DNA from 3 places in the Arthrobacter sp. AG258 genome. Region 2 is predicted to be linked to each of the others. Evidence: riboswitches for the same ligand, from Rfam matches in the RefSeq annotation. Region 2 holds a riboswitch; each other region holds the start of a gene.

What was found. A riboswitch is a leader RNA that binds a small molecule or an ion and turns the genes downstream of it on or off. The one in region 2 is predicted to bind thiamine pyrophosphate.
Region 1: it holds a riboswitch for thiamine pyrophosphate, as region 2 does, so the genes downstream of both, thiD (bifunctional hydroxymethylpyrimidine kinase/phosphomethylpyrimidine kinase) here and DFO47_RS13225 (ECF transporter S component) in region 2, are expected to answer to the same signal.
Region 3: it holds a riboswitch for thiamine pyrophosphate, as region 2 does, so the genes downstream of both, thiC (phosphomethylpyrimidine synthase ThiC) here and DFO47_RS13225 (ECF transporter S component) in region 2, are expected to answer to the same signal.

The regions. Positions count from the first base shown of each region.
Region 1 covers NZ_SOBI01000004.1:438,565-448,820, forward strand. The annotation lists gene obgE (GTPase ObgE) at 1-1,098, opposite strand, end outside; gene rpmA (50S ribosomal protein L27) at 1,216-1,479, opposite strand; gene rplU (50S ribosomal protein L21) at 1,541-1,849, opposite strand; gene thiD (bifunctional hydroxymethylpyrimidine kinase/phosphomethylpyrimidine kinase) at 2,114-3,634, opposite strand; TPP riboswitch at 3,642-3,739, opposite strand; gene DFO47_RS11275 (Rne/Rng family ribonuclease) at 3,890-7,282, opposite strand; gene DFO47_RS11280 (vitamin K epoxide reductase family protein) at 7,719-8,387, shown strand; gene ndk (nucleoside-diphosphate kinase) at 8,451-8,870, opposite strand; gene DFO47_RS11290 (DUF4233 domain-containing protein) at 8,918-9,373, opposite strand; gene DFO47_RS11295 (folylpolyglutamate synthase/dihydrofolate synthase family protein) at 9,377-10,256, opposite strand, start outside.
Region 2 covers NZ_SOBI01000005.1:373,419-383,674, forward strand. The annotation lists gene DFO47_RS13210 (UDP-N-acetylglucosamine 1-carboxyvinyltransferase) at 1-931, opposite strand, end outside; gene DFO47_RS13215 (energy-coupling factor transporter transmembrane component T) at 1,038-1,838, opposite strand; gene DFO47_RS13220 (ATP-binding cassette domain-containing protein) at 1,835-3,382, opposite strand; gene DFO47_RS13225 (ECF transporter S component) at 3,382-4,005, opposite strand; TPP riboswitch at 4,073-4,213, opposite strand; gene DFO47_RS13230 (DUF4235 domain-containing protein) at 4,433-4,696, shown strand; gene mnhG (monovalent cation/H(+) antiporter subunit G) at 4,697-5,110, opposite strand; gene DFO47_RS13240 (monovalent cation/H+ antiporter complex subunit F) at 5,100-5,378, opposite strand; gene DFO47_RS13245 (Na+/H+ antiporter subunit E) at 5,375-5,920, opposite strand; gene DFO47_RS13250 (Na+/H+ antiporter subunit D) at 5,917-7,518, opposite strand; gene DFO47_RS13255 (Na(+)/H(+) antiporter subunit C) at 7,515-8,036, opposite strand; gene DFO47_RS13260 (Na+/H+ antiporter subunit A) at 8,033-10,256, opposite strand, start outside.
Region 3 covers NZ_SOBI01000002.1:235,342-245,597, reverse strand. The annotation lists gene DFO47_RS04420 (glucose-6-phosphate dehydrogenase) at 1-1,242, opposite strand, end outside; gene ffh (signal recognition particle protein) at 1,327-2,910, shown strand; gene DFO47_RS04410 (alpha/beta hydrolase) at 2,953-3,687, shown strand; gene thiC (phosphomethylpyrimidine synthase ThiC) at 3,684-5,534, opposite strand; TPP riboswitch at 5,530-5,637, opposite strand; gene DFO47_RS04400 (amidohydrolase family protein) at 5,718-6,800, shown strand; gene DFO47_RS04395 (VOC family protein) at 6,901-7,776, shown strand; gene DFO47_RS04390 (hypothetical protein) at 7,940-8,389, shown strand; gene rpsP (30S ribosomal protein S16) at 8,609-9,031, shown strand; gene DFO47_RS04380 (RNA-binding protein) at 9,033-9,275, shown strand; gene rimM (ribosome maturation factor RimM) at 9,395-9,940, shown strand; gene trmD (tRNA (guanosine(37)-N1)-methyltransferase TrmD) at 9,941-10,256, shown strand, end outside.

The DNA.
Region 1 (10,256 bases), on a different contig from region 2:
GACGGCGCGCGGCCGGAGCACGACCGGCTGGACCTTGGGAGGTTCGGCCGCGACGGCGTCGCGGGCGGCTTGGACGATTTCGGCCATGGCGAAGCCGAGCTGGCGCAGGCCCTCATGGCTGGTGGCAGAGACCTCGAAGACGCGGTAGCCGCGCGATTCCAGTTCCGGGCGCACGAATTCTGCCATGTCCTTGCCGTCGGGCAGGTCCACTTTGTTCAGTGCGACGAGGCGGGGGCGGTGGTTGAGGGGGACCACTTGGCCGTCGGAGCCTGCGTAGCTCATGTCCACCGCGTACTTTTCGAGTTCGCCTTCGATGATGGCGAGGTCCGAGAGTGGATCGCGGTCGGATTCGAGCGTGCCGCAGTCGAGCACATGCACCAGGGCGGCGCAGCGCTCAACGTGGCGCAGGAAGTTGTGCCCGAGGCCCTTGCCTTCGCTGGCGCCTTCAATCAGGCCGGGGACATCGGCAATCGTGAAGCGGACGTCGCCTGCCTGGACGACGCCCAGGTTGGGGATGAGGGTGGTGAAGGGGTAATCGGCGATCTTGGGCCGGGCGGCAGACATCGCGGCGATCAGGCTGGACTTGCCAGCGGACGGGAATCCCACCAGCGCGATGTCTGCAATGGACTTCAGTTCCAGGACCACGTCGCGGGATTCGCCTTCGATTCCCAGCAGGGCAAAACCGGGAGCACGGCGTTTCTGGGAGGACAGGGCTGCGTTGCCGAGTCCGCCGATGCCGCCGGCGGCGGCCACATATTCGGTGCCTTCACCCACCAGGTCGGCCAGAACGGTGCCGTCCTTGGACTTGACCACGGTGCCGTCCGGAACGGGAAGGACCAGGGTTTCGCCGTTCTTGCCGCCGCGCCAGTCGCCCATGCCGGGTCCGCCGTTGCTGGCGTGCCGGTGCGGCGCGTGGTGGTAGTCGAGGAGGGTAGTGGTCTGGTGGTCCACCCGGAGGATCACGTCGCCGCCGTTGCCGCCGTTACCGCCGTCGGGCCCGCCAAGGGGCTTGAACTTCTCACGGTGGACGGAAACGCATCCATGGCCGCCGGTACCGCCGGATACATGCAGTACTACCCGGTCTACAAAGCTGGCCACGTGGATCTCCTCAGATGCTGTTCAAGCGGCGCCCGGGGACGCCACAACGATTGTAATGCGGTTAAAAGAACAGTGGAGCGGGCCCTCAGGCCCGCTCCACCGCTTCAATACTGGTTGTTACTCTGCGGCTGCAGCAGCAACGATGTTGACCACGCGACGTCCGCGGCGGGTGCCGAATTCAACGGCGCCCGGGGTCAGTGCGAACAGGGTGTCGTCACCGCCACGGCCTACGCCGGCGCCCGGGTGGAAGTGGGTGCCACGCTGGCGGACGATGATCTCGCCTGCGGAAACGACCTGGCCGCCGAAGCGCTTGACGCCGAGGTACTGTGCGTTGGAATCGCGACCGTTGCGAGTGGAGCTCGCGCCCTTTTTATGTGCCATCTGGAATGCCTGCCTCTAAATTCTGGGGAATCTGTTGAAATGCCTGAACAGTAACCGGTGGTTACTTGATGCCGGTGATCTTGACCTTGGTCAGTTCCTGGCGGTGACCCTGGCGCTTCTTGTAGCCGGTCTTGTTCTTGAACTTCTGGATGACAATCTTAGGACCACGCAGGTCCTGGAGGATTTCAGCCGTAACAGTTACCTTGGCCAGGTCCTTGGCTGCGGAGGTGACCTTGTCACCGTCAACCAGGAGCAGTGCGGGCAGCTCAATGGTGCTGCCGGCTCCACCGGCGACGCGGTTCAGGGTAACGAAGTCTCCAACGGAAACCTTCTCTTGGCGGCCGCCTGCGCGGACAATCGCGTACACCACTTGGGAACTCACTTCTCTCGACGTTTATAACAAAATTTGCGTGCGGAACCGACTCAATAAAAGCCTGGTTTCTCGCTGTGCCTCAACGCCGTGGGGTCATAACCCAAGTGTTGGCGTAAGCACCGAAGATCCAGAATACGCTAAATCCGTCTCCAGCCGCAAATGAGGCTGGTTCCGGAGGGCCGGCTGTGATAGTAACCACAGCATGGCATGCAGCGCCGCAACCGTGCGTATCTATTGTAGCCGGGGCGCCGCCGTTGGATGTCAGGAGTGAATGCGCGGCGCGTCGAAGAATTCCACTTCGAGCCGGCAGGACTGCTTGAACGCCGTGACCATGGCGGCCTGTTCATGGTCGGAGGCCTTCCGTCCGGCCGCATCCACCATGGCGATGGCCTGCCGGGTGGCCTCGGCGAAGCCCTCGTCGGCATAGGTGCGGAGCCACGCGGCGTACGCGTGCCCGTCCGGTTCGCCCGCCGCGAGGAACCGGGCGTGCAGTGTCCTGCCAACCTCGGCGTAGAGCCAGAAGCAGGGCAGGACGGCGGCGGCAAGGACGGCATAGCTGCCCGACGCCGAGACGGCTGTGAGGTGGTCGACGTAGGACTTGGTGACGGGTCCCAGGCCCGTCTGCCCGGGCCGGGTGCTGAGCCATGAGCGGTGCAGTTCCGATTCAACCTCCAGGCACTGCCGGGCCGAGCCTGCCCAGAACAGCTGCTCCTCTTCGGAGGGGGCCAGGGAACTGGCGCGGGCCAGGACCCGGGAGTAGCCGTTCAGGTATTGGGCGTCCTGGGCCAGATAGTAGGCAAAGTCCTTTTCCGCCAGTTCGCCGGAGACCAGGCCTTGGATGAAGTCCAGGGCGTAAATATCCGCCAGGTCCTGCCGGGCTTCGGCCCAGAGCCTGGCCGCGAAGCCGCCTTCCGGCAGGTGGGGCCGTACATGGTGGAAGTGGTGCACGGGCCCGTTCCCGTGGCCGACCTCCAGCCTGCCGGAATCCTCAAGCGCTCCGGCCAGCCAGGGCTTGACCGTCCGCAGCGACCCTTCCCAGTCGCCCAACCGGGCCTGGACCGTGGCCATGGCAGAGGACAGCGAACAACCCGTCCCGTGGCTGTTGCGGGTGTTGACGCGGGGGCCGGGCACTTCCACCACGTCCCGGGCCAGCACACCGGCGGTGTTCACCAGGGCATCCGGGCAGCCTTCGCCTGACAGGTGTCCGCCTTTTACCAGGACGGTGGCGCCGGTGGCATCCGCCAGGCGCCTGCCCTGGTCCAGCGCACCTTCCCAGTCCCCCGCTGGCTCTTCGCCCACCAGCATGGCCAGTTCGGGCAGGTTGGGGGTGATGAGGTGGGCAAGCGGAAGCAGGTCGCGGAGGGCGGCTTCGGCGGTTTCCTTCAGCAGGCGGTCGCCGCTGGTGGCCACCATCACCGGGTCCAGGACTACGACGGCGGGACGCACCTTGTCGAGCCACTGCTGGACCGTGCGGATCACCGCTTCGTCGCCGAGCATGCCGATCTTGACGGCGTCGATGGTGATGTCGTCGCTGACGGCATCGAGCTGCTGCGCCAGGAACGCAGCAGGCGGGACGTGGACGGCCACAACGCCACGGGTATTTTGCGCCGTCAGTGCCGTGATGGCGGCCATGCCATATCCGCCGTGCGCTGCAATGCTCTTCAGGTCCGCTTGGACTCCTGCTCCGCCGGAAGGATCAGAGCCCGCAATGGAGAGGACGCGTGGGATATCGCGCCCCGCAGGGGTCCCGGAGGAGTCAGTGGAGGCACTTGGCAGGGGCATGGAGAGGGTCGAAGACAACAGACATCCCTTCGCCGGTACTAGCCGGACAGGTTCAACGGGTGTGGATCTCAGCCGGCCTTCTGCGCGGCACCCCGTGTCGGTTTCCCAGCCTAGCCGGTGGCGCGGTACCGGGCTAAAGGTGACAGCGGCCGGATGCAGGAAGTCCCCGCCTCGTGGACTGTTCCCCCTGTACTTTCGGGGGGAATGGTCCACGAGACGGGGACTTCACCTAGCGACGCCGTGGCCTGCCGGAATTTAGAGCTCCGAAGCCGGGACGCCCACGCCGAGGATGATGGGTTCCTCGGAACGCTTGCCGCTATCAGCGGGCTGCTGGTTCGCGGGCTCGGGGGCCTTGGCTGCGTGCGAGTGCCCGGTAGTTGCGGCTTGGACGTTCTCATGGTGCTGGACGGCGGTTTCGTTCGCGGCGCCCTGGGCTCGGCTGGCGGCCCGGTGGCGGCGCGGCCTGCGCTGCCTTGTCTGCTCCAGCGTGTGGTCGGAGTAGTCCTTTTCAGCCGGTGCTTCCGCGGCCCGCGCAGGGGCTTCGCCGCCCTGCGGCCGGGGCTCCTGTGCGGCCTGTTCCGTTGCCGGTTCAGCCGCTGCAGGATTTTTCGGAGCGTCCTCGACGGCGGAAACCGGCTGGCCGAGGTGCGCGAATGCTTCCGCGAGCCGGTCCAGCGTCAGGGCGGGCTTGGGCTGCTGCTCCTCCGCGTGCTCCACGAACGGAAGCGGGACTTTCTCGCCGCCGAACGTCAGGACCGCCGCGGGACGCCCGTGCGTATCGGCGTCGTGCTTTTCCCCGTCAGCTGCCGGTGCAGGCTGGACCGGTGCTTGCGGGGCCGTGGCCTGCTCTGCCGGCGCGTGCCGGGCAGCTGCCAGCTCGTCGTCGTGGAGATGCGCCGCGTGGGCCGCCGCGGCGATGTTGGCCAACGCGAGCCGGGTGGCTTCAGCCTTGGCGTGCCGCTCGGCGTCACCGGGATCCGGCTGCACAGTGTGCACGTGCACTGCCGGCGCCGGTACTGCCTCGGCCTGCTGGCCGCCGCGTCCACGGCGGCGTTTCCGCTCGGGGCGTGCACCGGGCTGGCCGGCATCGGTCCGCTGTCCGTCGGGGCGGTGGGCCTCCCCGCGGGCTTCGGGACGGTTGTCGGCGCGCTGGACGTGGTGTTCGGCCGCCACGATGTTGGCGCGGCGGTGCTCCACGGGATCGTCGTGGGTCACGACGCCGCGTCCGGCACACGCCTCGCATTGCTCGCCGAAGACTTCCAGCAGGCCCGTGCCCATGCGCTTGCGGGTCATCTGGACCAGGCCCAGGGACGTGACCTCGGCAACCTGGTGCTTGGTCCGGTCGCGGCCCAGGCACTCGACGAGGCGGCGCAGGACCAGGTCCCGGTTGGATTCGAGCACCATGTCGATGAAGTCGATCACGATGATGCCGCCAATATCGCGCAGCCTCAGCTGGCGCACCACTTCCTCGGCAGCTTCGAGGTTGTTCTTGGTGACGGTTTCCTCGAGGTTGCCGCCGCTGCCGGTGAACTTGCCGGTGTTGACGTCCACCACGGTCATGGCTTCGGTCCGGTCGATGACCAGGGATCCGCCGGAGGGCAGGAACACCTTGCGCTCGAGTGCCTTGTGGATCTGCTCATCGATCCGCCAGGCGGAGAAGATGTCCTGGTCCTTGGTCCACTTCTCGAGGCGGCCCACCAGGTCCGGGGCGACGTAGGTGACGTAGGCCTCGATGGTGTCCCAGGCTTCCTCGCCGGAGACGATCAGCTTTGAGAAGTCCTCGTTGAAGACGTCGCGGACCACCTTGATGGTCAGGTCAGGTTCGCCGTACAGCAGTTCGGGGGCAAGGACCTTGGTGGAGGTGGACTGGCTTTCGATGCCTTCCCACTGTGCGCGCAGCCGGTTGATGTCGTGCGTGAGTTCCTCTTCGGAGGCGCCCTCTGCGGCGGTGCGGACGATGACACCGGCGTGCTCGGGGAGGCGGTCCTTGAGGATGCGCTTGAGGCGGTTGCGTTCGACGTCCGGCAGTTTGCGGGAAATGCCGGTCATGGAGCCGCCGGGCACGTACACCAGGTAGCGTCCGGGCAAGGAGATCTGGCTGGTGAGGCGGGCGCCCTTGTGGCCCACAGGGTCCTTGGTCACCTGGACCAGGACAGTGTCGCCGGACTTCAGGGCGTTTTCGATCCGGCGCTGCTTGCCTTCGAGGTTGACGGCTTCCCAGTTGACCTCGCCGGCGTAGAGCACGGCGTTGCGGCCGCGTCCGATGTCCACGAAAGCGGCTTCCATGGACGGCAGCACGTTCTGGACCTTGCCCAGGTAGACGTTGCCGATCAGCGAGTCCTGCTGGGTCTTGGACACGAAGTGCTCAGCCAGGACGCCGTCTTCGAGGACGCCGATCTGGATTCTGTCGTCGCGCTGCCGGACGATCATCTGGCGGTCCACGGATTCGCGGCGGGCCAGGAACTCGGCTTCGGTGATCACGGTGCGGCGGCGGCCGGTATCGCGGGATTCGCGGCGGCGCTGCTTCTTGGCCTCAAGGCGGGTGGAGCCCTTGACGCTGGTGACCCGGTTGTTGACCGGCGCTTCGCTGACCGCGCGCGGCGCACGGACCCTCGTCACCGTGTTGGGCGGATCGTCGCCTTCCCCACCGGTCAACTCCAGGTCCTGGTCACCGCGGCGGCGGCGGCGGCGACGGCGGGAGGTCACGCCGTCTTCCAGTGGCCCGTTGGCGTCCTCGTCGGCTTCGTCTTCGGCATCGGCGTCATCGGTGCCGCCCTCGACGTCTTCATCTGTCCGCTCGCCGATGCGGCTGCGGCCACGGCGGCCACGGCTGCGGCGCCGGCGGCGGCTGGCGGAATCGTCTGCGTCGTCGGTCTCTTCCTCGTCGGTCTCTTCCGCCGCGGGCGTTGCGGGGCGGACCACGGTGCTCAGGTCCGGCGCCTGGAAGAGGACTGACGTGGGGGAACCTGGTTCCAGGAACAGCGAACCAAAGGGGCTTGCTGCCGCCGTGGACGCGGCGTCGCTTCCGGCCTCGGGAGCTGCAGGTGCGGCGGCGGGCTCCTGTGCCTGCACCGGCGCCTGCGGGACCTCCTCGACCGCGGGGGCGGCGGCTTCCGGGGCAGCAACAGACGCCTCGGGGGTTTCCTCCGTTGCGGTTTCCTCCACGGCGTCCTGCACCGGAGCGGCGGCAGCAGCTTCCGCCGCTGCAGTTTCCGGGGCCGGAGCCGGGGAAGCGACCTTGCGGGTGGCTACCCGACGGCGGCGCACAGGCTTCGTTTCGACGTCCGCCTCGGCATCCGGGGCGGGGCCGGCAGCCTGGCCCTCATCGGCCGGCGCCGGTGCGGATACCTCAACTGCGGCAACGGCTGCGGCGGTGGTGGACGCAGCGTCGTCGGCGAACGCGGGCAGGGGTTCGGCGGCGTCGGCTTTCTTCCGGGCGCGGGTGCGGCGGGCCGGGGCCTTCTTCTCCGCGGCTGGTTCTTCCACCGGCGCGTCGGCCGCAGGCTCTGGTGCGGCAGCTTCGTCCGCTACGGCTTCGGCAGCCTTGGGCGCCGCCTTGCGCCGGACCCTTGGAGCCCTCTTCGGTGCAGCAGCGGCCTCCGGGGCCACTGCTTCGTCGTTAACGGCCAGTTCTCGATCAATATCCATATGTGGCTACACTCCTGCCCCTGACGTACCGCCACATCCGGCACCCATTGGGGCACATATTGTCAAAACCCGCAGGCGTTGACAGAAGTCAAATGGATGCTCCCGGGTTCGCACCGTCATTGGGGTGCGGCAGCCCACAGGAGCCGGTGGATGTTCTGAAACCCGTTGTTCTGCGTGCCACAACCAGGTGCCGCTCAATGGAGTCGCGGGAGTGCCGGAGAATTCCGAAGCCTGCCCTGCTCATCATTGGCGGTCTTGGGAACAAACCACCGGACCGGAGTCCGAATGTGGATCGGCTTCCAGCCACGTTCATTCTCTCATACCCGGGCCGGATCGCCGCGGAGGCCCGCGCTGCTCCTGCCTTCCTGGGTGGCGGGACCAGCCACCGGCGTTACAATCAGGCACAGGAGCACCGGATGAAAAGGACGCCACACCCATGCCCAGCATCTCCCCCGTCAGCGCCCACGAAAGCGATCGAGCCGTTGCGCCGCGCACCGCTGCTGCCGAAAACCTTCCCCGGATGACCCGGAACCGGCCGTTCGGCTGGCTTCTGGTCATCACTGGAATCGTGGGATGGCTTGCCTCCGGAACCCTTGTCCTGGAGAAGCTCGAGGTTCTCAAGGACCCCAACCACACCACCGTCTGCGATGTGAATCCGTGGATCTCATGCGGCCAGGTCATGCAGACCTGGCAGAGTTCACTGTTCGGGTTCCCCAACATGTTCATCGGAATCGTGGCCTTCGCCATCATCATTACCGTGGGCATGGCCCTGCTCGCCGGCGCCACCTTCGCCCGCTGGTACTGGGTTGGCCTGCAGGCGGGCGTCACGCTGGGCTTCGCATTCGTCGTGTGGCTGTGGTCCCAGGCCCTGTACTCCATCCACATCCTGTGCCCGTTCTGCATGATCGTGTGGTCGGCCATGATCCCGCTCTTCGTCTGGACCACCATCAGGAACATCACGGCAGGAGTGATCCCCCTGCCCGCCCGGGCAACCCGCATCCTCGGTGACTCCGGCTGGATCATCACGGCGCTGCTGTATGTTGCCGTCATCGCCACCATCTTTTTTGCGTTCATCCAGGTGTTCGCAGGTACCTCCGGCTTCTAGGCCGCAGACGAAAGAAGCCCTTGGTTCCGAAGAACCAAGGGCTTCTTGCTGTTCCGGGGCCTGTCAGCCCTGGAACCAGATCTTGATCTCGCGCCCGGCGGATTCGGTGGAGTCCGAGCCGTGCACCAGGTTCTGCTGGACCTTCAGGCCCCAGTCGCGGCCGAAGTCGCCCCGGATGGTGCCCGGCGCCGCCGTGGTGGGATCGGTGGTCCCGGCCAGCGAACGGAAGCCCTCGATGACGCGGTGGCCTTCGAAGATGGCTGCCACGACCGGGCCGCTGAGCATGAACTCCACCAGCGGCTCATAGAACGGCTTGCCCACGTGCTCTTCGTAGTGCTGCTCCAGCAGTTCGCGGGTGGCGTCAACCTTCTTCAGCTCAACAAGGCTGTAGCCTTTGGCTTCGATCCGGGCCAGGATGGCGCCGGTCAGGTTACGGGCGACGCCGTCGGGCTTGATCAGGACGAGGGTGCGCTCTGTGGTCACAACTGCTCCAATGGTTCGGGTGGGGTTTCAGGTCAAGTCTACGGGGACTATGGCTGGGCCGGGCCGGCGGCCTGGTCCGGGTGGGAGGCTTCCCATTCAGCTTGCTCGCGGGCGCGCTGCGCCGCTTCACGGTCAAGCCGGATGCCGGTGCGGATCCCGTACCACCAGGCGATGGCGAACAGGGCGCCCACCAGGAACATGGCCGGCTCAAAGATGCCGGTCAGGATCAGGATGACCTGCAGGATCCACCCCAGCGCCACCCCCCAGGGCTTATTGAGGACCGCGCAGGCCATCACCATGACGGCGCTCAGGGCAAGGCCCACGCCCAAAATGAGGGCGGGCGGGAACTCCTCCCGGCGCAGGCCGAACACCGCGAGGGTGGCGAAAAACATGACGAACGCTTCCAGGAGCAGCACCGTGGAGGCAAACATGACCTTGGTGGAGCGGCGCTTCTTTGGCATCCCGGGGCGCCACTCGCGCTGTGCCTTTGTCAGTCTGGCCATGGATTACGCCTCAGTCTTTCCGAGCAAGATCCGTGCCTCAGCCACCAGGGTGATGGAGCCCGTGACCAGGACGGCGCCGGAGAGGTCGTCGTTGGCTTCGGCCCGCTCAACGGCCCATTCCAGTGCGTCGTCCAGCTTCTCGGCGATGTGCACTTTGTCTTCGCCGAAGCCAAGGTCAATGGCGAGCTCGGCGAGTTCGGCTGCCGGAACTGCGCGCGGGGAGTTGGACTGGGTGAAGCAGTACTCGTCTGCCAGGCCGCCCAGGGATTCCTTGAGTTCGCGCAGGATCTCTTCGGCGTCCTTCTCCTTGAGTACGCCCACTACCGGAACCAGCTTGGTGAACGTGAATGCTTCCTGCAGGGCGGCGGCGGAGGCCCGGATGCCGTCCGGGTTGTGTGCGGCATCCACGACGATGGTGGGCGCCGTGCGCACCACTTCCAGGCGGCCGGGCGAGGTCACTGCAGCGAATCCTTCCTGCAGGACCTCGAAGTCGAGTTCCTTTTCGCCGCCAAAGAACGCCTCCAGTGCGGCGACCGCCACGGCGGCGTTTTGGGCCTGGTGGGATCCATGCAGGGGCACCAGCAGGTCAGGGTAGCGCCCGGCGATGCCCTGGATGGTGACCATCTGGCCGCCCACGGCCACGGTGCGTGACTCGACGCCGAACTCCACCCCCTCGAAGCGGAAGGGCACGCCAACTTCCTTGGCCTTCTCCAGCAGGACCTGGGCCGCGTCGATGGGCTGGGCGGCACTGATGAGGTAGCCGCCGGGCTTGATGATGCCTGCCTTTTCGTGGGCGATGTCCTCCGTGGTGTCACCGAGCAGGTCGGTGTGGTCCAAGGAGATCGGGGTAACCACCGAGACCTGGCCGTCCCCGACGTTGGTG
Region 2 (10,256 bases):
CCTCAATCGGGTCCTCGGACGGGAAATACTCGATCTCGGCGTCGATCACGGGCCGGCCGGTGATCCGGAGCGTGGTGGTTCCCACGCCCTCGATGGCCACCCCGAGCATCTGCAGGTAGAAGCAGAGGTCCTGTACCATGTAGTTGGGGCTGGCGTTGCGGATCACGGTTGTTCCCGGCCGGTGGGCCGCCGCCATGATCGCATTCTCGGTAACGGTGTCCCCCCGTTCGGTGAGGACGAAGGAACGGTCCCTGGTGTCCGCGGGAGGCGCCTGGACCGTGTAGAAACCGGCGGTGGCTTCCACGGAGAGCCCGAATTCGCGCAGTGCCTGCATGTGGGGTTCCACCGTGCGGGTGCCGAGGTCGCAGCCGCCGGCGTAGGGCAGCCGGTACTCCCGTGACTCATCCAGGAGGGGGCCCAGCAGCATGATGACGCTGCGGGTTCGCCGGGCCGCGTCAACGTCCATCCCTTCCAGGTCCAAGACGGCCGGGCGGCGCAGGCGCAGATCAGTGTCGTTGAGCCAGGTGCATTCCACGCCGATGCTGGTCAGCACTTCAACGATGCGGTTGACTTCTTCGATCCGGGCGAGGCGGCGGAGCACGGTGGTGCCCCGGTTGATCAGGCTGGCGCACAGCAGCGCCACGCCGGCGTTCTTGCTGCTGTTGACGTCCACCGCGCCGGAGAGGGTGCGGCCGCCCTCCACCCGCAGGTGCGTCATCCTGGGCTTGCCCACGTTGACGATGCTCCGGTCGAAGATGGTCTCCAGCCGCTGGATCATCTTGAGGCTCAGGTTCTGCTTGCCTTGTTCCATCCGGGCGACGGCGCTTTGGCTGGTTCCGAGTTCGGAAGCCAACTGGCCTTGGGTCCAGCCCTTCTCAGTCCGGGCGTTCCTCAACATGGCGGCGACGTGGCCGGCGGTCTCCTGAGTCATGACGCGAATATATCATAAATGAGATAGAAGGTCGCGGTATGGCCATCCGAGGGAGTATCCGGGGTGACCTACCCGCTACATGCGATAGTACCGGCAGGTAACCCTGCTAGCTGCCCAGCCACACCATGTTCCAACGGCCCGCGGCAAGCGCCGCACCGAGGGCGCACCCGGCGATCAAGACGCCACCGCCTACCACCCACAGGTCCAGCACACTGAACGTCGATTCGCGGGCCCAGGTTCGCTGCCCGCCGCCGAAACCCCGCGCTTCCATGGTCACGGCAAGCCTCGACGCGCGGCGGATCGCCTGCACCAGGAGCCCGAAACTTTGGCCCAGGGTCGCCTTCACCCGCTGGACCACGTTGCCGCGCGACCCCACGCCGCGGGCACGCCGGGCCATCCCGATGGTCTGCCATTCCTCGGCCATGAGCCCCACCAGGCGCATCGCCGCCAGGGTTCCCAGGACGAACCGGTGCGGCAGGCGCGCCTTCTGTGCCAGCGCATCGGCAAGGTCCGTCGGATCGGTGCAGCTCATCAGGAGCACCGCCGGAAGGGCGATCGCGAAGCCCCGCAGCAGGAAGCCGATGCCCAGCTGGAGGGAGCCTTCGCTCATGGTCCAGATGCCGGCGTCGAGCAGGATCCTCCCGCTGTCCGGCGCCAGGATGGACGTGCTCCAGCCGCCGATGGCGGCGGCGAGGATCAGCGGCCAGCCCCGCTGCCAGAGCAGGGACACGGTGAGGCCGGCCAGGGGAAACAGGATCAGTTCGAAGACCAGCGCCACGGACGCGGAAACCCAGTCGATGGACAGCGCCAGGACCGCGGTGATCAGCACGACGGCGGCAAATTTGCTCAGCGGGTTGGCCCGGGCAAGAAGGGCGCGGTTGCAGTCCAGGGTCAGCTGCTGCCTCATGGCGCCACCGGTTCCGTGGCGGCCATCCGCAGCTCGGCCCCGCCCAAAGCCCGGGTGAATTCGGCGTCGTGGGTCACGGACACCACGGCCGTGCCGGCGTCCAGGAGTTCGGAGAGGAACGAGGCCAGCTCCGCCCAGGTGTTGGCGTCCTGCCCGAACGTCGGCTCGTCCAGGACCAGCACCTGCGGGCTGGCGGCCAGGACCGTGGCCACGGACAGCCGACGCTTCTCACCGCCGGACAATGTGTAGGGATTGGCGTCCACCAGCTGGGTGAGCCGCAGCCGCTCCAGCAGTTCCTCCACCCGGTCCTTGCCGTGGCCCAGGTGCCGCGGCCCGAACAGCAGCTCGTCCAACACCTTGCCCGTCACGAACTGGTGCTCCGGTTCCTGGAACACGGTACCCACCCGTGAGATCAACTGCTCTGCCTTCCACGCGTAGGGGTCGATCCCGGCACCGCGGCTCAGGTCCACGGCGGCCGACACCTTTCCGGACACCGGTTCAAGGAGCCCGGCAAGGGTCAGTGCGAACGTTGATTTTCCGGCGCCGTTCGGGCCGGTGACGGCCAGCGCCTGGCCGGCCCGGACCTGCGCAGCAACACCCTCCTGGACAGGAACCGGCGGAATCTTCCGGAAGCCTTTGCGGCGGGGACGCTCGCGGGAGACCGCCAGGTCTTCGGCTGCAAGCAGGAGGTTGCCGGTTACGGCGGCCGGGATTCCGGACCGGCGGCGGGTGGCCGGCACATACCCCGGCACCCAGACTCCGGCTGCCGTCAGCATGGCCCGGGCCTCGCTGAGCACCCGGTCCGGAGGTCCGTCCAGGAGCACGGCGGGATCCGAGGCGGAGCCCGGCTGCAGGACCACGATCCGGTCCACCAGGTCCTTCCAGACGGAAACCCGGTGCTCCACCACCACCAAAGTGGCCCCGGTCTTGTCGAGGCAGCGTGCCACGGCGTCCCGGACCTCCAGGACGCCGTCCGGGTCGAGGTTGGCGGTGGGCTCGTCCAGCAGGATCAGCCCGGGACGCATCGCCAGGATGCCCGCCAGCGCCAGGCGCTGTTTCTGACCGCCGGAGAGGGCCGACGTCGGGTGGTCCAGCGGGAGGTGGGACAGTCCGACGTCGGCAAGCGCCTCGTGCACGCGCCCCCAGATGGCGTCGCGGGGCACGGCAAGGTTCTCGGCGCCGAAGGCGACGTCGTCCCCCACCCGGGAGAGGACCACCTGCGTCTCCGGGTCCTGCTGCATCAGGCCGGAGCGGCCGCGACGCTCGCGGGGCGGGGCGCCGTCAACCAGCAACGAACCGGACTCGTCCGCATCGCCGGCCTCGCCGTCGTCGTTGATGTCGCCCAGGACCCCGGCGAGGGCATGCAGGAGCGTCGACTTCCCGGCACCCGAGGGACCGAGCAGGAGTACCCGCTCGCCGGGGCGGATATCCAGGTCGAGGGCGTGGACGGCAGGTTTGGCCCTGCCGGCATGCCGCCAGCCCCAGCCGCGGGCCGTGACGGCGGCAGGGCGCACGCCTCCTGCGGCGTCCTGGGAAGGTGCCATCAGGAGAAAACTGGCTCCGTTGCAGCCTTGCGGGACGCGAAGGAACTCAGCACCCCGGTGCGGGCCAGGCCGCGGGTGGCGAGCCAGGACAACGCGCCCGCCAGCACGGCGCCGGACACCGTGGTCAGGACGATGTAGGCGAGCTTGTCCGCCCCGGAGTAGGCAATGCTCCAGCCCCACGGTGCGAATGAGTCATTCAGGCCGCAGAAGAAGCCCGCGGCCGCCCCCGCCACGAGGGAGACGGGCAGGTTGAACTTGCGGTAGACGAAAACCGCGAAGATGATTTCCGCGCCCAACCCCTGGATGAAACCGGAGAAAAGGACGGAGGCGCCGTATTGGGAACCCATCAGGAGCTCGCCCGTTGCGGCCACAGTTTCGCAGAACAGGGCGGCTCCGGGTTTGCGGATGATGAGCATTCCCAGCACGCCGGGAATCATCCAGCCGCCGGCCAGGATCCCGGTCAAGGGCGGGTAGGCGGCGTTCATGGGGGCCGACAGGGCGGCGGCGCCCTGGTCCCAGGCCCAGAAAATGACCCCGCCGGCGATGGCCACCAAGGCCGCCACCACGATGTCGACGACGCGCCAGGACTTACTGGTGGTCTTCTTGATTGCAGCAGTACTCATGTGATCCTCCTGGGTAACAGGAGGGGAAAGTGGCTCCGGCTGGCGGACCGTTGCCGGTCCGGCCGGACACTTTGAGAACTCGACTCCCTTGCGCCGGTACTAACCGGATCAGGTTCGAGGGTCTGCGGCTGTCCCGCACTCTCAGCGCCCACCTGCGGTTCCCGGCATGGCCAGGTTGTCCGACGGCGGCGCTCCCCTGTCGTTTTTGAATGTTGATGTTCGCGTGTTAATATTGCCCGGTTTGGGCGTGGTCAAGTTTACACCTGGCGGGGGCTGGGCGGCGGCCATGCCGGCTGTTGAACCGGATGTGACCGCGGACCGCCGCCAGCGGGCCCGAGAGGATGCCGGCCATGCCCTTGCCCGGACCGGTCCGGGTGTACGGCTAGGCTGGAGGCAGTCCGTTTTCCGCCCGCAAGGAGTACTAGGAATGAACCTCTTCATCAAGCTGCTCGGTACCGCGGTGAGCCTGGGCGCAGGCCTGGTCGGCACCAAGCTCGTCAACACCATCTGGGAGAAGACCACCGGGCAGAAGCCGCCCAGCGGCAAGGGCGAGGACGTGCCCACCAGCCTGCGGTCGGCCTTGACTTTCGCACTGATCTCCGCGTCCGTCAGCGCCATCATCCAGGTCCTGGCCAACCGGGGCACCCAGCGCGCCATCACCCGCTTCGCCAAGACGCAGGACATCGTCTAGCTACTGGCGGTTTTCGCCGTCGTCGCGGTTGTCCGTCAGGGCAGCCTCGGCGGCGGCTTTTTGCACTACGGCCTCAAGCTCATCGGCGGCGAGCAGCTCCCGGTGCAGGTGCTTGGTGCGGTAGCCGGCCCGGCCCACCATGTGCGCGGACACCGGCACCGTGAGCAGCTGGAAGATCCAGGCCACCACCAGGACCGGCCAAACCCACCAGCTGCGCATCTGCAGCCCAATGGCTGCCAGCAGCAGGAACAGGCCCAGGACCTGCGGCTTGGTGGCGGCGTGCATGCGGCTCATCAGGTCCGGGAAGCGGAGCAGCCCGATAGCGGCGCCCAGGGACAGGAGCGCACCCGCCACCATGAACACCGCGGAGGCAAGGTCGATCCACGCGTCCGCGCCGGAAAAGTCAGGATTCATGGGGGTTCACCCTCCGGTCGGCGACGAACCGGGCCACCGTGACCGACCCGATGAACCCAATGATGGAGATGGCCACCACCAGCATCAGGTTGTTCAGGTGCCGGTTCACGGCCATGTCCACGCACAGGGCCCCGCCCAGGATGGCGAGCAGGACATCGGCCGCAAGCACCCGGTCCAGCAGCGAAGGGCCGCGGGCAATCCTGATGATGGCCCCGCCCGCGGCGAGGGAGAAGATGACGGCCGTGACCGCCAGGACAACGGGCATCATGCGGACGCCTCCATTCGGACGGCTTCAAGTTCTTCGGCGGACCCCATGATGCGGATCAGGCCCGCTTCGATGGACCGGACCTCGTTCCGCAGGCCCTCGATGTCCTGCTTGGAGGTGATGTTGAGTGCGTGCAGGTACAGGGTGGAGGCCGGGCGGTCCACCTCCACCACCAGGGAGCCGGGAATCAGGGAGATCACGTGCCCGGTGGCGGTGACGATCAGGTCCTGGTGGCTCCGGAGCTTCACCGCGACGACGGCGTTGGTCACCTTGGGTCCGCGGACGGTGGCCAGGTACAGGACCTGGCCGCTGGCGACCACCACTTTCGCCAGGAAGGCAAAGGCGAAGGGCACGGCGTACAGGATGTTGAACCGGCCGCTGAGTTCCACCGGCGGAAGGTAGAACAGCCTGGCAACGCCTACCGCCAGCAGGGCACCGAAGAGCAGGTTCCCGGGGCTGAAGTCCTGCCACAGGGCACCCCACACGATTACCAGCCACACCAGGAGGGGAAGCTCCTGCCGCAGCGAAATCCGTTTGCGGCTCATCGTCCTCCTCCCGTCACGGTGGCCGGAACGGCGGTATTGCTGCCGAGGACCGACTGGATGTAGGGGGCCCGGTCGAGCATGTCCCGCGCAGCCTGGTCGGAGAGCCCGAACAGCGGCCCGGCGAACACGGTGAGCGCGACGCCGAGCACCACCAGGCCAAGGGTTGATCCCACCATGGTGCGCGGCAGGAGCGTGACCGTGTTGAGTTTGGCGCCCGGACCGGCGGCGCGCCCCGAGGGGCCGGCCAGCAGCACGGGGTCCGGATGTTCGGCGTCCTCCGGCTTCCGCCAGAACGCCCGGTTCCATACGCGGGCAATGGCCAGCAGCGTCAGCAGGCTGGTCAGCACCCCGCCGATCACCAGTGCGTAGGCCAGCGGGGTCCCCAGCTCAATGCCGGCCTGCAGCAGGCCCACCTTGCCGAGGAACCCTGAGAACGGGGGGATGCCGGCCAGGTTCATGCCGGGGATGAAGAACAGCATTGCCAGCAGGGGCGAGAGCTTGGCCAGGCCGCCCAGCCGGTCAACGGAGGAGCTGCCGCCGCGGCGTTCGATCAGGCCGGTCACCAGGAACAGGCTGGTCTGGATGGTGATGTGGTGGGCCACGTAGAAGACCGCAGCCGCCAGCCCGGCCACGGAGGACATGGCCAGCCCGAACACCATGTACCCGATGTGGCTGACCAGGGTGAACGAGAGCAGACGTTTGATGTCGCTTTGCGCCAGCGCACCAAGGATGCCCACCACCATGGTCAGCAGCGCCACTACCATCAGTGGCGTGTTCAGGGTGTCGCCGGGGAACAACAGCGTCTCGGTCCTGACCATGGCGTACACGCCCACCTTGGTCAACAGGCCGGCGAACACGGCGGTGACGGGTGCCGGCGCCGTGGGGTAGGAGTCGGGGAGCCAGAAGGACAGCGGGAAGACGGCGGCCTTGATGCCGAACGCCACCAGCAGCATGACGTGCAGCAGGGTCCTGGTGCCTTGGTCCAGGTCGCCCAGTTTGAGGGCGAGGTCAGCCATGTTGACGGTGCCGGTTGCGCCGTACACCATGGCGATGGCGATCAGGAACAGCACGGAGGACACCACCGACACCACCACGTAGGTGACGCCGGCGCGGATCCGGGGCCCGGTGCCGCCCAGGGTCATCAGCACGTAGCTTGCGGTCAGCAGGATCTCGAAGCCGACGTAGAGGTTGAAGAGGTCGCCGGAGAGGAACGCGTTGGACACCCCCGCCACCAGGATCAGGTAGGTGGGGTGGAAGATCGAGACCGGTGCGTCTTCGTCGCCGTCGGCCATGCCTTGCCCGGTGGCGTACACCAGCACGGCGAGGCTCACTGCCGAGGAGACCACCAGCATCAGCGAGGAGAACTGGTCCACCACCATCACGATGCCCCAGGGCGGCAGCCAGCCGCCGATGGTCACCGCGGCGGTCCCGCTGTTCCACGCGGACGCCAACAGGAGGCATTCGAGGGCCAGGGTGAGTGACAACAGTCCGATGCTGACCGCCCGCTGGGCCCGGGAGTGCCGGATCAGGAGGAAGGTCAGTGCGGCGCCCAGGATGGGAAGGACGACGGCGAGCGGGGCCAGGCTGGCGATGTTCACTTTTTGCCGCCTTCCGGGCCGGATTCGATGGTGAGCGAGCCGGGCTGTTCTTCCGCGGCTGCCTGTTCGGCCGGCATTTCCCGGCCTCCCGCCGTGACGGTGGCGAGCGGAAACTCGGATGTTTCGGCCGGGATTTCGGCGTCGTCCTCCGCGTCGAAGCTCGGTGTTTCCGCCACCCGGAGGTCCTCCACGTCGTCCTGGATATCGTCCTGGCGGGCCAGGACCCACGTGCGGTAGATGATGCCCAGCATGAACGCCGTGACGGCGAAGGAGATCACGATCGAGGTCAGGATCAAGGCTTGCGGCAGGGGGTCGTTGTAGTCACCGGCGGGGGTGTCCTTGGTGAAGAACGGAGCCAGGCCGGCGTATCCCCCGGTGGAGAGGATCAGCAGGTTGGTGGCGTTGGCCAGCAGCATCAGCCCCAGCAGGACGCGGGTGAGGCTGCGTTCGAGGATCAGGTAGATGCCGCAGGCATAGAGGGCGCCCATGACGATCAGCAGGGTCAGGTTGACGCTCATGCGTTGCCCTTTGCGGTGGTCTCGGCAGGAATACGGTCCGGTTCCTGGTCCTGCTGTGCCGGTTCAGGCCCGGCCGCAGCGGACCGTTCTTCCATGTGTTCATCGATCTCGGCACCCAGGCTGCGCAGCACGTCGAGCACCAGGCCCACCACCACCACGTACACGCCGATATCGAAGATGGTGGAGGTGACGAACTTGATGTCGCCGAAGACGGGCAGCCACACCTCGATGATGGCGGACTGGAACACCTGGCCGCCCAACAGCAGGGGCGTCACGCCGGAGGCAGCGGCCAGGGCCAGGCCGGTGCCCAGCAACGCACCGGCGCTCAGCGGTGCGGCTTCCCTCAGTTCGAACCGCCCGCCGGCCAGGTAGCGGATGGTCAGGGCCAGGCCGGCGGTCAGGCCGCCGGCGAAACCGCCGCCGGGCAGGTTGTGGCCGGCCAGCAGCAGGTAGAGCGAGAAGATGATCATCGAGTGGAACATCAGGCGGGTGACCACCTCGAAGATGATGGAGCGGCGTTCCGGGGCGAGGGTCCTGCCCGCCACGATCCAGGCGTCCCGTGCCGAGGCGGCGAACTTCCGGCTGATGGCCAGCGCCGCACCGTCGCGGGACCCGGGGTCCACGCCGTGGTACCGCCCCACGGTGCCCTCGGCAACGGAGGCGGACCGTTGCAGGCGGTCTCCGCGGCCGCGGACGAAGATCAGGCTGGCCACGCCGGTGGCGGCCAGGGCCAGGACGCTGATCTCGCCGAATGTGTCCCACGCCCGGATGTCCACGAGCGTCACGTTCACCACGTTCAGGCCGCCGCCGCCCTCGTAGGCGAGCTGCGGGAACTGCAGGGACACCGGGATGGCGGTCCTGGCTCCCATGGCGAAGATCGCGGCGAACACCATGGTCACGCCGAAGCCCAACCCGATGATGACGCGCAGCACCCGGTACTTTCCGCCGGTGCGGTCACGAAGCTCAGGAGGAAGGCTGCGCATGGCCAGGACGAACGCCACCAGGATGATGGTTTCCACCAGCATCTGGGTCAGGGCAAGGTCGGGGGCGCCCTGCAGGGCGAACATGAGGGCGATGCCGTACCCGGTGACGGAGACCATCAGCACCGCCAGGAAGCGCTTGTTGGCCTTGACGGCGGCAAGGGCGCCAATCACGATGCCCGCGCCGGCCACGAGCTGCAGCGGCGAGTGCGGGTCCACGAGGTAGATGTCCTGCGGCAGGGCATTGCCGCTGAACAGGATGGCGGTGAGCGGCAGGACGAACGCCACGCTGAGGATTACGGCGAGGTAGAAGTAGAGGGAACCGCGCTGGGTCCGGCCCGTGATCCAGACGGCGGCGTCGTCCAGGGCGCCGATGGTGAGCTGGTAGCCCCGGTCGCCGTCCACCCAGCCCGGAACCCGTGCCTGCACCCTGGCCACGGCGTTGCGGCCGACGTACATCGCCAGGCCCAGCACGAACGTGACGGCCGTCAGCCCCAGTGCCGGGGTGAAACCGTGCCACAGCGCCAGGTGGCCGGCCTGCTCAGCCGGCGTTCCGGCGTCGGGCGCCGTGGAGGCGAACAGCGCCGCGTAAGGCTGGATCCAGGCGTCAACCGGTACCGGCCAGAGCCCGTAGGCGATGGTCAGGAGGCTCAGGACCGCGGGCGCGGCAAGGAAGGAGGGCCGGATGGCTTGAAACGGGGTGGGCTCCACGCCGGGCTTCGCCGCGAAGGCACCCCACATGAACCTGGCGCTGTAGGCGAAGGTCAGGATGGATCCCACCACCAGGCCGGCCAGCACCACCATGCCCCACGGACCGGCATGCGGGCTGGTGGCGTGGTGCACGAACGCTTCGAGTACCGATTCCTTGGCCACAAACCCGGCCAGCAGCGGCACCCCGGCCATGGAGGCCGCACCGATGCCCGCCACGATGCCCAGGGCCCGCGAGGACCGGAAGACGCCGGAGAGTTTCCGCACATCACGGGTCCCGGACTGGTGGTCGATGATGCCCACCACCAGGAACAGCGTGGCCTTGAACAGGCCGTGGGCCAGCAGCATTGCAAGCCCGGCCAGGGCGGCGTCCGGTGTCCCCAGGCCCACCACCATGGTGAGGAAGCCCAGCTGGCTGACGGTGCCGTAGGCAAGGATCAGCTTGATGTCGGTCTGCCGGAGCGCCCGGTAGCCTCCCACCAGCATCGTGGCCAGGCCCAGGCCCAGGACCACGGGCTGCCAGTACGCCGTC
Region 3 (10,256 bases), on a different contig from region 2:
GGTCAGTACGCCCTCCAGCACCTCCCCGTACGGCAGCAGGTCTGAGGCACTCAACTCCGCCTCCAAGGTGACCCGGCCCAGGCTGAAAATGTTCCCCGGGCCGTTGACGTCGACGTCGAACTCCAGCGTGTCCGGACCAAACCCGATCCGCAGCTGGTTGGGGGAGTCCACCCCCGTGAATCCCCGCGGCAGGTGGGGCACGGGAAGGAAGGTGACCACCGCCTCCTTGCGCTTGTCGCCCAGCGCCTTCCCGGAACGCAGGATGAACGGCACTCCCCGCCAGCGCCAGTTGTCGATGTCCACCTGGATCTCCGCAAGCGTCTCCGTTCCTCGGCCGGGATCCACCCCCGCCTCCTTTGAGTAGTCGGGGACGGCCTTCCCTGCAATCGATCCCGCCGTATAGCGCGCCCGGCGGGTAGTGCCGGTGAACGGTGTACGGACGCTGCTGGCCCGCAGCACACTGGATACCGCGTCGCGGAGGTCGCGCTCGCCGATAGTGGCTGGAGGTTCGATGGCCATGAGGGCCATGACCTCCAGCAAGTGGCTCTGGATCATGTCGCGGAGCGCGCCGGCACCGTCGTAGTAGCGGGCCCGGCCCTCAAGGGCAAGGTCCTCATCGAAGAAGATCTCCACTTTCTCCACGTGCTGCCGGTTCCACACCGGCTCCAGGAAGTTGTTGGCAAACCGCAGGCCCAGGATGTTAAGCACTGTCGCCTTGCCCAGGAAGTGGTCCACGCGGTGGATGTGGTCCTCCGGAACCAGTCGGGCGAGCGTACGGTTCAAGGAGCGCGCCGACTCCTCGCTGGAACCGAACGGCTTCTCCATGACCAGCCGGGTGCCCTCGGGAACCTCCTCCGGCTGGAGTGTCTCGCAGGCCTGCTGGCTGATGCGTGGCGGAAGTGCAAAGTAGACGGCCACAGGGCCCTTGAGCCCTGCCAGCAGGGACGCCAGGGCACCCTTGGCCGTGACATCCACCTGGTGGTACGCCGTTTCCTCCTGCAGAGCTTCGAGGGCTTCCTTCCCCGGGCCGTCCGCCGCGCCGGCTGCGGCGGCGAACGACGAGCGGACCCGGTCCTGCCACTGTTCCTTGGTCCAGGGATCCGATCCGGCACCCACCAGCCGGAGCCCTTCCGCCCGGCCCGCCGCCGCCAGCCGGGCAAGGCCGGGAAGGAGGAGCCGGCCGGTGAGGTCGCCGGAGGCGCCGAGGATGAGCAAGGTCTGCACAGATGTTTGGCTCGTCATTTTGCCAGCATGCCATCTGACGTGGCTGACTTGATACCCTAGGTAGTCGAGTCCCGATCATCTCTTGAAAGAAGTTCACGGCGCGTGTTCAATTCACTCTCTGACCGGTTGACAGCAACCTTCAAAAATCTCCGCGGCAAGGGCCGCCTCACCGAGGCCGATGTCGATGCCACGGTCCGCGAGATCCGCCGTGCCCTGCTGGACGCAGACGTCGCCGTTCCGGTGGTCCGCGAGTTCACCGGGAAGGTCCGCGAACGTGCGCTCGGCGCCGAGGTCTCGGCTGCCCTGAATCCCAGCCAGCAGATCGTCAAGATCGTCAACGAGGAACTCGTGGAGATCCTGGGCGGCGAAACCCGCAGGATCCGGCTGGCCAAGAGCGGACCCACCATCATCATGCTGGCCGGCCTCCAGGGTGCAGGCAAGACCACCCTGGCCGGCAAGCTGTCCAAGTGGCTGAAGGCCCAGGGCCACAGCCCCATGCTGGTGGCCTGCGACCTCCAGCGCCCCAACGCCGTCACCCAGCTCCAGGTGGTGGGCCAGCGCGCCAACGTGCCCGTTTTCGCCCCGCACCCCGGCGCCACGTCCACCGAGCTGGACCACCCTGCCGGTGACCCGGTCGCCGTCGCCCGTGCCGGCGTCGAGGAAGCCAAGCGCACCCTGCACGACGTCGTGATCGTGGACACCGCCGGCCGCCTGGGCGTCGACGCGGACATGATGGAGCAGGCCCGCCAGATCCGCCGCGCCATCGTCCCGAACGAAGTCCTCTTCGTGATCGACTCCATGATCGGCCAGGACGCGGTCAACACGGCCCTCGCCTTCGATGAGGGCGTCAACTTCACCGGCATCGTGTTGTCCAAGCTCGACGGCGATGCGCGCGGCGGTGCCGCACTGTCGGTCGCCTCGGTGACCGGGAAGCCGGTCATGTTCGCCTCCACCGGCGAAGGCCTGGACGACTTCGAACTCTTCCACCCGGACCGGATGGCCTCGCGCATCCTGGACATGGGCGACATCCTCACCCTCATCGAGCAGGCCGAGAAGTCCTGGGACAAGGACGAAGCAGCCCGGATGGCGAAGAAGTTCGCCGACCAGGAAGACTTCACCCTCGAGGACTTCCTCGCCCAAATGCAGCAGATCCGCAACATGGGCTCCATGAAGAAGATGCTCATGATGATGCCGGGCGCGCAGAACATCCGGCAGCAGCTGGAGCAGTTCGACGAGCGCGAAATCGACCGCGTCGAGGCAATCGTCCGGTCCATGACGCCGCACGAGCGCCTCGCCCCGAAGATCATCAACGGCTCCCGCCGGGCGCGCATCGCCCGCGGCTCCGGCGTCCACGTTTCCGAGGTCAACGGCCTGCTGGAACGCTTTGCGCAGGCCCAGAAGATGATGAAGAAGATGGCCCAGGGCGGCATGCCGGGAATGCCCGGGATGCCGGGTATGCCCGGTGCCGGTGGGGGTGCGCGCAAGAACGCCAAGAACGCGCCGAAGAAGAAGGCGAAGTCCGGCAATCCGGCCAAGGCTGCGCAGGAACGCAAGGAGGCCGAGGCCCGGCGCGCCAATGCGGGCAAGGCGCTGCCCACCGGTGCCGCGTTCGGCCAGCAGGGCGGCGACTTCGATCCGTCGCAGTTGAACCTCCCCAAGGGCTTCGACAAGTTCCTGGGCAAGTAGCAGTTCCCCACGGATGTCGGTGCCGTGGAATAGGGTTGGGTCATGTTCAAGCAGCGGGTAGTTTTCGTGCACGGCGCCGGTGCTTTCGGCGCCGCCGCGTGGCCCCGCCAGCACGGCATGGCGCTGTCCTTCGACGCCCTGTTCCTTCGCCGCCAGGGCTATGACGCCGTCGCGGAGCCGGTGGAATCATCATTTGCCGAGGACACTGCCATCGTGCTGCGGTCCCTGGCCGATGATGGCCGCGGCGCCGCCGGCGGACACGTGGTGGCGCACTCCCAGGGAGCCATTCCTGCCATGATGGCGGCCGTCGAACGCCCTGACCTTGTCTACTCCCTGACCCTGGTGGAACCGGCGTGCCTCTCCCTGACCGCGGAGCTGCCGGCCACGGCGGCACACATCAGCCTGATGAAGCCGCTTCTCGAGGTCCGCCACCAGCTCAGTGATGAGGACTTCCAACGGGAGTTCGTCCGGCGGGTCTATGCCACGGACCTGCAGCAGCCTGCCACCGCGGAGGAGAAACGGTCCGCGCGCCGGCTGCGGCTCCAAGTCCCGTCGTGGGAAGCGCCCCTGCATATTGTTCCCGGGGTCCCCACTCTGGTCCTGACCGGGGGCTGGGAGCCGCTGTACGAGGAGATTGCCGGTTACCTGCGGGAGACCGGTGCCCTGCACCGCGTTGCCGCGGGCGGGCACCGGCCCCATGATTCGGTGGAAGGCGACCGGACCATCAGGCAGTTCATCGGCGAGGTCAGCCGCAGCGAGCCGGCCCGGGCCTCCTAGCTGCCGGCGGGCACCTGCAACTCCGGAAGGTAGACCTTGCCGCCGGCGGCCAGGAACTCCTGGCTCTTCGCCCGCATCCCCGACGCCGCCTCAGTGAGCGCCGCCTGCGCCTCAGCCGAGCCGTATTCATTCCGGATGTCCTGGCTGATCCGCATCGAGCAGAACTTGGGTCCGCACATGGAGCAGAAGTGCGCTGTCTTGGCGGGTTCGGCCGGCAACGTCTCATCGTGGAACGATTCCGCCGTCTCCGGGTCCAACGACAGCGCGAACTGGTCGCGCCAGCGGAATTCGAACCGTGCCTTGGACAAAGCATCGTCCCGCTCGCGCGCCCCCGGGTGGCCCTTGGCCAGGTCCGCTGCATGGGCCGCAATCTTGTACGTGATGACGCCGGTCTTCACGTCGTCTTTGTTGGGCAGGCCCAGGTGTTCCTTGGGCGTGACGTAGCAGAGCATGGCGGTGCCGTACCGTGCGATTTCCGTGGCCCCGATTGCCGAGGTGATGTGGTCGTAGCCAGGCGCGACATCGGTCACCAGCGGACCGAGCGTGTAGAACGGCGCACCCTTGCACAGCTCCTGCTGCCGCTCCACGTTCTCCCGGACCAGGTGGAACGGCACGTGCCCGGGGCCTTCGACCATCACCTGGACGTCGTACTCCCACGCGCGCTGCGTCAGCTCGGCCAGCGTATCCAGTTCAGCGAACTGGGCCGCGTCGTTGGCGTCCGCCGTGGAGCCGGGCCGCAACCCGTCCCCCAGGGAGAACGCGACGTCGTACTTCGCGAAGATTTCGCAAAGTTCGTCAAAATGCGTGTACAGGAAGTTCTCCTGGTGGTGGGCCAGGCACCAGCCGGCCATGATGGAACCACCGCGCGAGACGATGCCCGTCACCCGGTTGGCCGTGAGCGGGACGTACCGCAGCAGGACACCGGCGTGGATGGTCATGTAGTCCACACCTTGCTCGCACTGCTCAATGACGGTGTCCCGGAAGATTTCCCAGGTCAGCGCGTTGGCTTCGCCGTTGACCTTTTCCAGTGCCTGGTAGATCGGAACCGTTCCGATCGGGACAGGGGAGTTGCGGATGATCCATTCCCTGGTGGTGTGGATGTCGTCCCCCGTGGACAGGTCCATCACCGTGTCGGCACCCCATTGGGTGGCCCACTGCAGCTTGTCCACCTCTTCAGCGATGGAGCTCGTCACGGCAGAATTACCGATGTTGGCGTTGATTTTCACCAGGAACGCCTTGCCGATGATCATGGGCTCGGACTCAGGGTGGTTGATGTTGTTTGGGATGATGGCCCGACCGGCGGCTACCTCGCTCCTGACCAGTTCCACGTCGCAGTTTTCCCGCAGCGCCACGAAACGCATTTCCTGCGTGATGGTGCCCTGCCGGGCGTAGTGCATCTGGGTCACCGTATGGCCGTCGACGGCGCGGCGGGGCACCGGCCGGGCGCCCTTCCACTCCGCGGAGGCAGCGCCCCGGCGCACGGCCGAGCGGCCGTCGTCGAGCAGGTTGCGTTCCCTGCCGGTGTAGGCCTCGGTGTCCCCGCGCGCCACGATCCATTCGGCACGGAAGGGCTCGAGGCCGCGAACGGGGTCGCTTCCCGACCCGGCCGTCCGGTAGGTCCGGAAAGGTGCGTTCGGCTGCCCGTTGGGTGATGGCTCCAGCGCGATCTCGGTGACCGGGACCCGGATGCCGGAACCGGCGTCGTCGATGTAAGCCAGTGAATGCGACTTCAGCGACTGCGTCACCTTCACTTGGGATTCGCCACTGGATCCGGTGCCGGGACCGTTGGCCGCATCGGAACCGGACGGCACCAGGGCAGGGTTCAACTGGGTGTTTTGTGTACTCAAGGGAATACTCACTTCCTTCGCCGGCATTACCCGGACAGGTTCAACGGTCGCAGGCTGCGGCAGCCCGATCTCAGCCCCTGCAGGGGCACCCGTGTGGTCAGCAACGAAGCTACCACAGCCCTCCGGAAGCCCGTTGTAACAATCGATGATGCTAGCCTGACCGGGCAACGAAAGGATGCCCGGATGGCAGGAATCATTCACTTTCGCGGACCCGTCCTGGCTGCACCGGACAGCCTGCGGCAGGGACTCTGGTCCGTGGGCGGCAAGCTCACGTTCCGCCCGCCCGCACAGCCACCCGACCGGGTATTCGACGGCTGGGTACTGCCGGGCTTCGTGGACGCCCATTGCCATATCGGGCTGGGGCCGGCCGGTCCGGTGGAGGCCGCCGTAGCGCAGGAACAGGCGCTTGCGGACCTCAACGCCGGAACCCTCCTGGTCCGTGATGCGGGTTCGCCCGCCGATACGCGCTGGATGCAGGGCGGCACGGACTTCCCGGTGTTGATCCGCGCCGGCCGGCACATTGCCCGGACCCGGCGCTACCTGCGCGGTTTCGCCCACGAGGTCGAACCCGAGGACCTCGTTGAGGCCGTGCGCAAGCAGGCCCGGGACGGGGACGGCTGGGTCAAACTGGTGGGGGACTGGATCGACCGGGGCGCCGGTGACCTGGCGCCGTCCTTTCCTGCCGCCGTCGTCCGCGACGCGGTCCAGGCTGCACACGACGAAGGTGCCCGGGTGACGGCCCACTGCTTCGCCGAAGACACCCTGGACCAGATGCTCGACGCCGGCATCGACTGCATCGAGCACGCCACCGGGCTGCTGCCACGGCACCTGCCCCGGTTCGCCGGGCAGGGCGTGCCGATCGTGCCCACCCTCATCAACATCGCCACCTTCCCGGACATTGCCGCCCAAGCGGAGCCGAAGTTTCCACGGTACGCAGCCCACATGCGGTCCCTCTGGGAGCGGAGGCTGGAGCGCGTGGCCGAGGCACACGCAGCGGGGGTGCGCATCTTCGCCGGAACAGACGCCGGCAGCGTCATCGGCCACGGCCGCATCGCGGACGAAATCCTCGCCCTGCACGGTGCGGGCCTGCCGATGACTGCAGCACTGGATGCAGCGTGCTGGGCAGCCCGCCGCTGGCTCGGAGCGGACGGCCTGGAAGAAGGCGCACGCGCCGATGTGATCGTCTGTCGTGAGGATCCACGGGCGGTCCCGGAGACCATCGGCAGGCTGGAACACGTCGTGCTGGGCGGCCGCATTATCCGTTGACCCACCGTGGCGCCCGGGACTTGGAATAAATTGAAGCTTCAAGTAATTTTAAGAAGTGACAGGCCGCCATCGGGACGGCCGCCAATCCAAGGAGCCTCCAATGACCGCATCAGCCAACAGCCAGGACCTGCTTCCTGCCGACCTCGCCATGGGCACGGTGATGCTCAAAGTGGGGGACATGAAGGTCATGACCGACTACTACCAGCGCGCACTCGGCCTGGAGGTGGTGGCCGAGCAGGACGGCGGACTGTACCTCGGCCGCCTTGGCCGCCCCCTGGTGCACCTGGCCCCGGCCCCCGGGCTGAACCTGCCCGGCAGGGGAGAGGCCGGACTCTTCCACACCGCGCTGCTGTTTGAAGACCAGGCCTCCCTTGCCGCCACCATCGCCACTGCGGCCCAATACGAGCCGATGTCCTTCACCGGCAGCGCCGACCACTTGGTCAGCGAAGCCTTCTACTTCACCGATCCGGAAGGCAACGGCATCGAACTGTACTGGGACCGGCCACGCAGCAACTGGTCCTGGAACGGGACGGACGTGGTGATGGACAGCCTCGCCCTGCCCCCGCAGCGCTACCTGGAGCAGCACCTCACCGAGGAATCGCTTGAGGGCCAGCGCGTGACGGCCGCAGGCGTGGGGCACGTCCACCTCCAGGTGGGAGACGTCCAGACGGCGCGCGACTTCTACGTGGGCACCCTCGGTTTCGAAAAGACGGCGGGCTGGCACGGGCAGGCGTTGTTCGTTTCCGCCGGGCGGTACCACCACCACATGGCGATGAACGTCTGGAACAGCCGCGGGGCCGGCCCCCGCAAGGACACCCTTGGGCTGGGCGAAGTCCTCATCGAAGTTCCTTCAGGGGACGACGTCGGCGCCTTGGCTGACCGCCTCAAGGTCGCCGGAGTGACCGCGCACCACACCGGCGCCGAACTCCGGTTCGAGGATCCGTGGCGCAACCGGCTGCGGGTGGCCGTCCGCTGAGCTGCGCTGCCGGCGGAGGCCGGCCAGTGCCGAGAACTGTCCCGTGCGGCCCGGCCCGGCGCGTGCCCCTGCCGGTCCCCAGCTACTAGGCTGATTCAGTACGGCCGGGACGCGGGCAGCGCCCGGCGCGCAGTTCCGCCAAACGGAAGAAGGGCAAACAGCCATGGGCTTCACCGAGATCTTTGTTGCCACCCATGACGCCGCGCTCAAACGCGCCGGCCTCCTTGATGCAGGGAGCGCGGCGAACGTCGGTCCTGGCAGTCAAGCCGTGCGGATCGAGGGAGTCAGCGACTTCGAAATCGAACAGCTCGGCGACCTCGCCGGGACTGCTGTCCACGCCGGTGGTGCCGACTATGAGCTGACCATGGTGGACGTCGCCAGTGACTCCCTCCTGGCAGTTCCGCCTGCCATGGTCCGTGCGCTGGCCGACCTCCTGTCCTACGAGACCGAGGGCGAGGGCAACGTCCTCGAGGACGTCGCCGAGCAGTGGGCCGCGCAGGACGACATGCCCTTCGGCGCGGCCCAGGCCCGGACCTACGTGGAGCAGCTCGCCAGGCTCGCGGCCGGGCTGGACGACGCCGAGCGGACCGGGCTGTACGTCTGGTCCGCCTGACCGGCGCCGCAGGGCCCATCCCGCGGCCGGCGCCGGCGCGAAGCGCGGCGACGCCGAGTCGAAATAAGTTCGCTGATCTGGCACAATAAACAGGTACTCGATCTGCGTGGCCCCTCTCTCCGCGTCCGGATCCTGTCCTTCGAACCCGCAAGTACGGCCCGCCCCACGGGTGCAGAACGCCGGGTTCACCCCTTTTCTGAAACAGGAGTGACCACAAAAGTGGCCGTAAAGATTCGCCTTAAGCGCTTCGGCAAGATGCGCGCCCCGTACTACCGCATCGTCGTCGCGGACTCACGCACCAAGCGTGACGGCCGCGCCATCGAGGAGATCGGCAAGTACCACCCCACCGAAGAGCCCTCGTTCATCGAGGTCAACTCCGAGCGTGCCCAGTACTGGCTGTCCGTCGGCGCCCAGCCGTCCGAGCAGGTTGCCGCCATCCTGAAGATCACCGGTGACTGGCAGAAGTTCAAGGGCCTCCCGGGCCAGGAAGGCACCCTCAAGACCAAGGTCGCGAAGGACGCTTTCGTAGCTCCGGAGAAGGGCTCGGTCATCATCCCGGAAGCCATCACCAAGAAGGCCTCCAAGTCTGACGCTGCCGAGGCCCCGGCCGACGCCGAAGCTGAGACCACCGAGGCTGAGTAGATTGCTGGCAGAAGCGCTGGAGCACCTGGTCCGTGGAATCGTTGATTCCCCGGACGACGTCAAGGTCAGTTCGAAGAACAACCGCCGCGGGGACACCCTCGAAGTGCGGGTTCACCAGGATGACCTCGGACGGGTGATTGGCCGCCAGGGCCGCACCGCACGCGCACTGCGCACCGTGGTGGCAGCACTGGCCGGCGGCGAACCGGTCAGGGTCGACGTCGTCGATACCGACCGCCGCCGCTGAGCGCTCGGCAACACTTAGTTCTGCTCCGGCCCCTCCACCACCTGGTGGAGGGGCCGGACTGCTTTGATCAACACGGTGCTTTCACCCCACACCAACCACAACCCGGAACAGAGGAACAGATGCAGCTTCAGGTGGCGCGGATCGGCAAGCCGCACGGCATTCGCGGGGAAGTCACGGTCCAGGTGCTGACCGATGCCCCCGACGACAGGTTTGTCCCCGGCACGGAGTTCGTCGTTGAACCCGCCGCGTCCGGGCCCTTGACGCTGGACAGTGCGCGCTGGAACAAGGACATCCTGCTCCTGGGCTTCGCGGAAGTGAAGGACCGGAACCAGGCCGAAACCCTCCGCGGCGCCAAGCTCTTCATCGAGACGGAAGAACTCGAGGAAGATGACGACGAAGGCTGGTACGAGCACGAACTCGTCGGCCTCCAGGCGCGGGTCGGCTCACAGGTGGTGGGAAAGGTGACAGCCCTGGCCACCATGCCCGTCCAGGACCTGCTGACCGTGACCACCCCGGCGGGCGAAGAGATCCTGGTCCCCTTCGTGGAGCAGATTGTGCCCGAGGTCAACCTTGAGGAGGGCTTCGTCCTGCTCACCCCGCCGGACGGCCTCTTTGAACTGAACGCCGGCGACGCCGCATCCCCGGAACCCGAAGGCCGGGAATAGATGCGGATCGACGTCGTCAGCATCTTTCCCGAATACCTTGCCCCGCTGGAGCTCTCACTGATCGGCAAGGCCCGCCAGGACGGGATCCTGGACCTGCATGTCCACGACCTCCGCAGCTTCACCACCGACAAGCACCGTTCCGTGGACGACACTCCGTACGGCGGAGGCGCGGGGATGGTCATGAAGCCCGAACCGTGGGCGCAGGCCCTCTCAGCGGTGGCCCAGGGCCGTCCCGATCCGCAGCACAAACCTGTCCTGATCGTTCCATCTCCCGCCGGCGAGAGGTTCACGCAGGCTCTGGCTTATGAACTGGCAG